2 regions of the Alteromonas sp. AO-Serp genome follow, and region 1 is predicted to be linked to the other one. Evidence: predicted binding sites of a transcription regulator. Region 1 holds the regulator's gene; the other holds the start of a gene.

What was found. The regulator FliA, encoded in region 1, starts transcription of late flagellar genes. The targets are predictions, from matches to a motif close to CTAAAGNTNNNNNNNNNNNNGCCGATA.
Region 2: the regulator FliA is predicted to act here: its motif matches at 2,581-2,607, upstream of QVA83_RS11245 (HAMP domain-containing methyl-accepting chemotaxis protein).

What each region holds. Positions count from the first base shown of each region.
Region 1 covers NZ_JAFLMX010000002.1:63,599-68,250, reverse strand. The annotation lists gene QVA83_RS00410 (chemotaxis protein CheA) at 1-643, opposite strand, end outside; gene QVA83_RS00405 (protein phosphatase CheZ) at 656-1,411, opposite strand; gene cheY (chemotaxis response regulator CheY) at 1,446-1,829, opposite strand; gene QVA83_RS00395 (RNA polymerase sigma factor FliA) at 1,866-2,597, opposite strand; gene QVA83_RS00390 (MinD/ParA family protein) at 2,594-3,460, opposite strand; gene flhF (flagellar biosynthesis GTPase FlhF) at 3,466-4,652, opposite strand, start outside.
Region 2 covers NZ_JAFLMX010000152.1:11,679-16,330, reverse strand. The annotation lists gene QVA83_RS11250 (SOUL family heme-binding protein) at 1-185, opposite strand, end outside; gene QVA83_RS11245 (HAMP domain-containing methyl-accepting chemotaxis protein) at 413-2,437, opposite strand; gene QVA83_RS11240 (symmetrical bis(5'-nucleosyl)-tetraphosphatase) at 2,720-3,547, opposite strand; gene apaG (Co2+/Mg2+ efflux facilitator ApaG/CorD) at 3,555-3,929, opposite strand; gene rsmA (16S rRNA (adenine(1518)-N(6)/adenine(1519)-N(6))-dimethyltransferase RsmA) at 3,937-4,652, opposite strand, start outside.

The sequences.
Region 1 (4,652 bases):
TAGCGGCAGCAGGTGCAGCAGCCTTTGCAGGTTCGCTTTTAGCCGCTGAGGACTGTCCTGGTGCCCCAGAGCCATGAAGCTCATCAAGCAGCGCTTCAAACTCATCTTCAGTGATTCCGTCAATACCGCCGCTATCACCAGAACTTGGTGCCTGTGCAGTAGGCTCTTCAACAACTAATTCTGGCTCTTCAATCGCGGGCTCAGGTTCTGACACCGGCGCGCTTTGTTCACCAAAAATATTCTCATCTGGAGATTCCGGGCGACTTAGTTTGTGTAACAAGTCGACTAGGTGTGCATCTGCTGGCTCTAATGGATCCCGAGCTTTCACTCGTTCAAACATTTCAACCACCACATCTGTGGCTTGCAGAATAATATCCATCAGTTCAGGGGTTAGTGTTCGTTGACCGTTACGCATTACGTCAAAGACGTTTTCCGCACCGTGACAAATTTCTACTAACTCAGTAAGAGACAGGAACCCTGCTCCCCCTTTAACTGTGTGATAACCACGGAAAATTGCATTCAGCAAATCCGCATCTTCAGGATTGTTCTCAAGATCAACGAGCTGTTCTTGTAATTGTTCAAGTATCTCTCCAGCCTCAACTAGAAAGTCCTGTAATATATCCTCGTCAACATCAAACGACATGCGCCCGCTCCCCTAAAAACCTAAGCTAGACAGAAGATCATCTACATCATCTTGGCCTGACACGACGTCGTCGCGCTTATCGGCATCAATGATAGGGCCTTCTGCCTCTACACCATCAACCTTATCGGCCTTAACGCTAGATGGTTTAGTTTGTTCTGCACCGTCGCGTTCACCAAACATGGTAAGCATGTTAACTAAGCTGTCTTCCACTTCTTTAACCAAGTCGATAACGCGGCGAATAACCTGACCAGTTAAGTCTTGATAACCTTGAGCCATCAATACTTCTGTAAGTAACTGTGTAAGTTTAGCTGACTGTGCCGAACCTTCTTCCAACAATTCGTCTAAGTCTGCGCATAAAGCCTTGAATTCACCCAACTCTATTTGGCGATTCATCAGCTTCTTCCACTCAGGCATAACCTTTTCGATGCGCGCCGACAGCATTTCAGCTATAGGCATGCTCGCTTCAACGGCATCCATAGTAGTATTAGCAGCTTTTTCAGTTTCTTCAATTACGTAGGTTAGGCGGGATTGTGCATCGGGAATATCATCGGTCGCGAGATTTTTAATGCGGTCGTCTATTTGGAAATTATTCAGCGCGTCATGGAGCTGACGCGTCAGTTTCCCTACTTCGGCAAATAACTCAACGTTTTCTTTCATTGAGGCCGCTTCTAATAGGGCATTGGCTGAAGCGTTGTCACCCTCTTCAAGGTAGGTGACAAGCTGTTTTGCTTCTTCCAACGAAATTGGAACGTTTACATTCGTTGACATCCAGTAAACCTCATTTCTCTGGTGAGCGTCTGGATCAACCTAAACGTTCGAATATTTTATCTAATTTTTCTTTAAGTGTTGCTGCAGTGAACGGCTTAACAACGTAGCCATTAACACCTGCTTGCGCGGCGGCAACAATTTGCTCTTTCTTCGCTTCAGCAGTAACCATAAGTACTGGTAGGTGCTTGAGCTTGTCATCGGCTCTAATCGCGCGAAGCAAGTCAATACCCTGCATTCCAGGCATGTTCCAATCGGTAACTACGAAATCGAAATCACCTTGCTGCAACATAGGCAATGCAGTACTTCCGTCATCCGCTTCCTGGATGTTGGAAAAACCCAAATCTTTAAGTAGGTTTTTGATGATACGTCTCATGGTAGAAAAATCATCGACCACGAGAATTTTCATGCTTTTGTCCAAAATAGCCTCCAGTGAGGGGTTAATTGTTATTAATTTCTATTCTTCGTCAGCTTGCCACGACTTCATTCGTGATTTGAGTTTTAACATGGCCTGACTGTGAATTTGACTGACTCTCGATTCACTTACATCAAGAACCTCACCAATTTCTCTTAGGTTCAGCTCTTCATCATAATACAGCGAAAGTACAATCGCTTCTCTTTCAGGTAATGTCGTAATTGCATGGGCAAGCGCTTTTTGGAAAGCGCCTTGCATTAAATCTTCCAGTGGTGCGTCGCTACCTCGATTTTGCTCTGTCGAAATAACATCTTCTGACACACCTAAATCTTCAATACCTACCAGCTTTCCGGCATTTACTTCATTAAGCATTTGGTGATAGTCCTGCAAGCTTACATTAAGCTTATCAGCAATATCAGAATCTCTAGCATCGCGGCCTGTTTCGCTTTCTACTTGCGAAATTGCTTCAGTGATCGCTCGGCCATTTCGGTGAACTGAACGCGGTGTCCAATCCCCTTTGCGAATTTCATCTAGCATAGCACCGCGAATGCGAATACCGGCAAACGTTTCAAAGCTGGCTCCTTTTGAACCATCAAAGTTTCGAGCGGCTTCTAATAATCCAATCATGCCTGATTGAATTAAATCGTCTACAAGAACACTAGCCGGCAATCGCGCTATCAAGTGATGCGCTATACGCTTAACCAATGGCGCATGTCTTTCGACTAACTGCGCTTTATCGGTTTGTTGTTGATAAGCGGCTGCCTTGCTGTTCAACGCTGACTTCCTACGGCTTTTTCTGCAACTAATTGTTCAATGAAAAACTCTAAATGGCCACCTGGCTGCGCTGGAATAGGCCATGTTAAGGCTTTACTTGCCAACTGTGTTATTGCAACGGCTGCCGGTGAACCTGGGTAAGCATCGACAATGGCTGTCTGTTTACGCACTGCTTTACGAATGTTCTCGTCAAACGGTACTGTCGCCACTAATTCTAGTGCAACATCTAAAAAACGCCCTGTCACTTTGCTTAATTTACTAAATAGCTCTTGGCCTTCTCGCACGTCGCGCACCATATTAGCCACAACTTTGAAGCGGAAAACACCGTGCTCTCTATTCAGAATTTTTATCAATGCATAAGCATCTGTCAATGAAGTAGGCTCGTCACACACAACGACCATGATGTCTTGTGAGGCTTTTGAAAAGCTCAACACCATGTCTGAAATACCTGCCGCTGTATCAACGATAAGCACGTCAATCTGCGAGCGCAGCTCACTGAAGGCACGAATTAGGCCAGCGTGTTGCGTTGGCGACAATTCTGCCATCGACTGCGTGCCTGATGTGGCAGGGGCAATCTTTATTCCGTGCGGACCGGTCACTAGTACTTCATCAAGTGTACATTCGCCGGAAAGCACGTGGGATAAGTTTTTCTCAACACGCAAACCTAACATAACGTCTACGTTAGCAAGACCGAGGTCCGCATCGAGAACCATTACACGTTTACCTTGCTTCGCCATGGCGATAGCGGTGTTCAATGTAATGTTTGTTTTACCTACGCCACCTTTGCCACCGGTGACGGCGATTACTTTGATTAACCGTGATTGCTTCATTTTTCTTAAGCTACTCGCTTGGTCGTCAATCATACTGCTTATGCTGTTTTAATTGCGTTGTTACCACTAGTATGATTCAAACCGTACTTTTTATAAAGCTTTGCAGCAGCGGAAACCAAAGATTTCGCTTCTGCAATCTTAATGTCTTCAGGTACTTTTTGACCATCGGTGACATAACTAACCGGTAATTGGTATTCAACCGCTGCACTAAGCACCTCTCCTAAAGAGTAGCACTCATCTAACTTTGTGAAAATACAGCCACTTAGTTCAATATCATCATACGCTTGAATGATTCTCTGCAAAGCAGGATATTGCGTATTTGCTTGCGCTACCAAATATTTTTTAACATTTGGCATTTGTCCGTTATCAAACTGCTTAATTTGTTTAATTAATCGACTGTCTCTTTGACTAAATCCAGCCGTATCAATCAATACTAGTCGCTTATGACGAAGTTGGAATAATAAATCCGCAAGTTCTTCACTAGTCTGCGCTTTTCTCACCGTGCAGCCAATAATCTTTCCGTATGTCGCTAGCTGCTCATAGGCGGCAATTCTATACGTATCGATGGTAATCATCGCAACCGACTCTGCACCGTATTTTTGCGCATAGCGGGCAGCAAGTTTCGCAACGGTAGTTGTTTTACCGGTACCTGTTGGTCCTACTAATGCAACAGCACCTTGTGCGCTAAGTATATCGTTTCCTGTCACATTTATGCGATTAGCCAATAGGTTAAGAAGATATACCCATGCATCTCGTTCGTTGTAATGTGACGGCGTATAGCTAATAAGCTGTTTCGCTAACGCGTTGCTTAACCCCATATCGGTTAAACGGGTGATTAGATATTGATGAACAGGTTTTTGACGTTTGTTTTTAGCTTCCATCAAGTCGGCCACTTGATATTGCAATACATCGCGAAGAGACGCTAGCTCTTCCTTGATTTGAGCAAGCTCCGCTGACTGCGTCACAGCGGTATCATCCATACTCGACGCTTGATGCTCTGGGAAAGCGTTCTGACGAACTGGTTCATGAGAAGACTGCTGGGCTTCTACGTCGTCAATAAAGGCTTCTGAGAAGTCTAAGTGCGAAGCAATTTCATTGGCGTGCTTAGCATTCGCTGTCATTGGTTGGTTAGGTTGCGCGGGACTCGCCACGTCATTATTTCCACCGTGCTGCTTTTCTAGCAGTGCTTTAAGGCTATCAGGACCGTCGTCACCAATGATTTCGC
Region 2 (4,652 bases), on a different contig from region 1:
GATGTATTCTCACCAGAGATATAATTAAAGAGTAGCTGAAATGCTCCGTTATCTTCATTCCCACTAGACATTACGCCTAACGCTTCATTGTAATGCCTCACTTCAATATCTTCATCAAGGGTCTCGATAATGGAATAGGGAAGGGTTTCTGTATCTTTGTAATATGATGGCTCAGCCTGGATCATTGTTGACACCAATAAAGTAGTAATGAAAAGAGGCAAGCGAAAACGGGAAAATATCATTCTTTTTTAGTGGTTTGTTACGAATAGTCCTTATACGAATTAAAGCCGATTAATGCTCAGTTAAACGGTTCTAAAGTAACTATCTATGCATTCCTAAAGTGTGCCAGATTAATTGTCGGACACAAAAAAGGGGCTAAAAGCCCCTTCTTAAAACAGGTTTGTAAAAAGCGTTACACTTTAAACTGTCTGATAGACTGTTGTAACTCTTCAGCAAGTCGAGCCACTTCATGGCTAGACTCAGACGTTTGCTGTGCTCCAGCTGTCGTCTCTTCAGCGATACCCACAATAGTTTCAAGCTTTTCGCTGATCTCTTGTGATACCGTATTCTGTTCACGGGCAGACTGCTCAATTTGAGAGCTCACGTCATGGGCTTTGTGAACGGCGTCTGAGATGATATCCAACGCCTGTGTAGCCTTTTCAGTTTGTGCCACACACGCCGCAGTTTGCTCTTTACCTTGGTTCATCACCGATACCGCTTTTTCAGCACCCGCTTGAAGCACTTCAATCATTGCGTTGATTTCTTGTGTCGATTCTTGAGTTCGGCTGGCGAGGGTTCTTACTTCATCAGCAACAACCGCAAAGCCTCGACCTTGTTCACCAGCACGCGCTGCCTCAATAGCAGCATTCAAGGCGAGCAGGTTGGTTTGATCTGCAACACCACGGATAACGTCTAAGATGCCACCAATGCTTGCGCTGTCTTGATGAAGCTTATTGATAACGTCTGCCGCTTCTTGAACGTCACGAGATAAGATCTCAATGGTGTTCTTATTCTCTAGTGAGATTTGGCGCACGTTCTCAGCCTCAGCATCCGCATGGCGAATTTGACTTAGTGTATCTTCAGCGTTTTGCACAACCAGTTGAGACGTAGAGTGCATTTCTGTGGTTGCTGTTGCTACTTGGCCAATTTGTGATTTCTGATCCTGAATTGAATGCGTCGTTTGCGCCGTCACTGCAGACGTTTGTTCTGAGGCGGCTGCCAGCTGTTCAGCACGAACGTTAATGGCTGTAATGAGCTCCTTCAGGTTTCCAATTAGCGTATTGCAGTTTCGGGCTAAAAGACCAAATTCGTCTTGCGCCGAATCGTCTAGACGGTGAGTAAGGTCACCCGATGAAGCCACCGTCAGAAGTTCATTTACACGATAAAGCGGACGTGTGATTGCGCGTACGGTCACGTAGCCAATAAATGCTGCTACTGCAATCGAGATAATAACAACCACAATAACGAACGTGTTGCCCGTCGCAATGGCGCCGTTAACCTGACTTTCTACATGTGACGCTTTCTTGTCTGCAAGATTGAGCAGGTTTTCTAGAGCGACAACCGCTTGCGCGATATTTGAGTCTGAAGCGTTAAGCGCTTTTTCAGCATCATTTCTGCGCTCTAGACGATCAACATGAAGCTGAACCACGCCATCGTTAGCTTTAATCGCATTGATTGCGTTGTTAACCAAGTCGTTAATATCATCAAGAGTACCAGAATCATCGCGGCCGCCCGCAGTTTGCATCATGTCGCTTAATTGCGTGACCACTTTCTCGACAACCAAATCAACTTCGTTGCCTAGCGTCTGTGAACGAACCAGTGTCTCTGTTTTAATGTACTCGTATGAAACCGTTAGCAAAGAAAGCAGCGACGTCTCAAGTTGGCTGCCGATTTCTGCCGCACGTCGTAGGTTAGGGTCGCGCTGAACAGCATCTAAGTCTGAGAAGTCTAGAAGGTAGGTAGATGCATCGTCTGCGTTGTCTTCAGCGTCACCCAGTCTGTCTTGAATTGTGTTGCGTATATCAAGGTACATTTGGTGATTTTTGTACATCGCTTCAACATTGGTGATATATGCTTCATATGACTCACGTACAGTATTTAGCGTGCTCTTTAGTTCAGGCTCGTTATTAACGGCCTGCGCCAGTTTCTTATATTCACTCTCAAAGGTGTCTTTGGCAGAGTTAAAAGACGCTCGTTTGTCTTTTAAGCCATTTAGATCTTCTTCGATGTAGCTCTCGAAGGTAAGTCGGCCCATATTGAGAAAGCTGGCTTTAAGTGCATTGCTGCCTGCTACTGTGGGTAATGCAACGTCATTTACTTCTTCCGTTGCTGAGCCTATTGAGTTGAGGTTATAAAGTGAAACAACACTAATGACGATCAGAAGTGCGCTAATCGCTACAAATCCCCCGATTACGCGTGTGGCTACCGTTATTTTCATCGGAACTCCTGGATGAGTGTTTTTTATTTTTATCCCTAACGATATTACCCGTCTCAGCAAACAAAATATAGCGATTAAAGAAGCTAGTTTGCTTAATTACTGAGTAGATAATGAGACATTATCGTTACTATCGTAAGTAAGTGTATCGGCTACAATAACTTAATGTTTATTTTATTTAGCACTTAAGTGTAGAAAGTTTAACTGGTAATACCAGTTGATGCGTAAAATTATACACGTAAATATGTGCGAATTGGATAATTGCGGAGCCAGTATACTCTGGTTTTAGGCAGAAACACTCACGAGCGAAGCGGAGTTCAGGTTTAGCAAAGTCATGCTTTGCCCCCAAACATAGCCTGTATCTAAGCCGATAAATTGATGACTGTTCGTTTGGCCCGACAGAGCTGCCCAATGCCCAAATATCACTCGTTGATCGTCAGCGAGCTTTTTATTCTCTACTTCAAACCATGGTTTTAACGTGCTACTAGTGCTGTGGGATACTGCGCTGGGATGAGATTTGTTATCAAAATCGAGTGTGCCATCTGTATGAACAAAACGCATGCGCGTACACGCATTCACAATAAAACGCAGTCGCTCATCACCCTTAAGTTTATCTGACCAGTTGTTGGGTTTATTACCATACATTTCTGAAAGAAAAGCAGCGTAATTGTCGGATTTTAGGATGTTACTAACTTCGTCACTAAGTGAAACGCACTCATCGATAGACCATTTAGGATAGAGTCCAGCATGCACCATTACTGATTGCTCATCTAACTTCATTGCCAACGGGAACTGACGCAACCAGTCAATAAGTTCGGCCAAGTCTGAAGCATTAAGTAGAGGCTCTAATTTGTCGGATTTTTTTGCTTTGCGGATGCCGTTTACAACGGTAAGTAAGTGAAGGTCGTGGTTTCCTAAAACACTGCTAAACTGGCTGCCTAGAGACTTTAAAAAGCGCAATGTGCTCAAAGAATCTTCTCCTCGAGCAACTAAATCACCTACTGCGAGTAGCGTATCGTTTTCTTCGTCGAATTTTACTTTATCTAACGCGCGACGAAGACCATCGTAACAGCCTTGTATATCACCAATGACGTACGTGTTACCTTGCGACATAGAAACCTTAATGAAGAATACTTGGAATGGCTAATCGGAAAACGTCGATAGGAACGCGAAAACGCTCGCCGCTCTCTAATTCCATTACATAGTAGCCTTCCATATTCCCAACCGGTGTGTCAATGACAGCGCCACTGGTATAGTCAAAATGCTCGCCCGCTTTCATGATAGGTTGCTTGCCTACAACCCCATCACCTTCAACTTCTGATGTCTTGCCATTTGCATCGGTAATTTTCCAGTAGCGACTGAGTAATTGCACCGTATGGTCGCTATTGTTCTCAATCGTAATGTGGTACGCGAAGGCAAATTGCTTTGAATCTGACGGAAGGTGGTCGGGAAGGTGACGGGTTTTCACCCGCACCTTAATATCAAGTACATCCATAGAGAACTTACTGCTCTTGTTGGTGCTCTTTTGCCGACACAGCGTTTGCTATTGTGGCAAAATCGTTAAGTGATAATACTTCTGCGCGAGAGGTAGGATCGATACCTAGCTCGCGGATCTCCTCTTCACTTAAACTGTCTTTCAGCGAGTTGCGAATGGTTTTTCGGCGCTGGTTGAACGCTTGCGCACAGACGCGCTCAAGCGTATTTACAGACTCAACGTCTACTGGCGGAGCCTGATGCGGCACTAGCTTCACTACTGCAGAATCAACCTTCGGGGGTGGCTTAAAGGCCCCCGGCGGAACATTGAGTACCGGAATGACGTGGCAGTAATACTGCGCCATAACGGAAAGCCTGCCGTAATTCTTAGAACCTGGTCCTGCTGCCAAGCGGTTTACCACTTCTTTTTGAAGCATAAAATGCATATCTTCTATGCAGTGAGCATGATCAAAAAGGTGAAACATTAGTGGTGTCGAAATGTTGTAGGGCAAGTTACCAAATACGCGAAGCTTTTTGTCTTTGACTGGCATTTCTTTAGAAAGGGCGCCAAAGTCCATGGTCATTGCATCTTGTTCAATAACCGTTAGCTTATTGCCGTTAAATGGATGGTGTCTCAATCGCTTAGCAAGATCTCTGTCTAGCTCAATGACTGTGAGTGCATCTACTTCTTCACAAACAGGATCTGTTAATGCGCCTAAACCGGGTCCAATTTCTACCAGGTTTT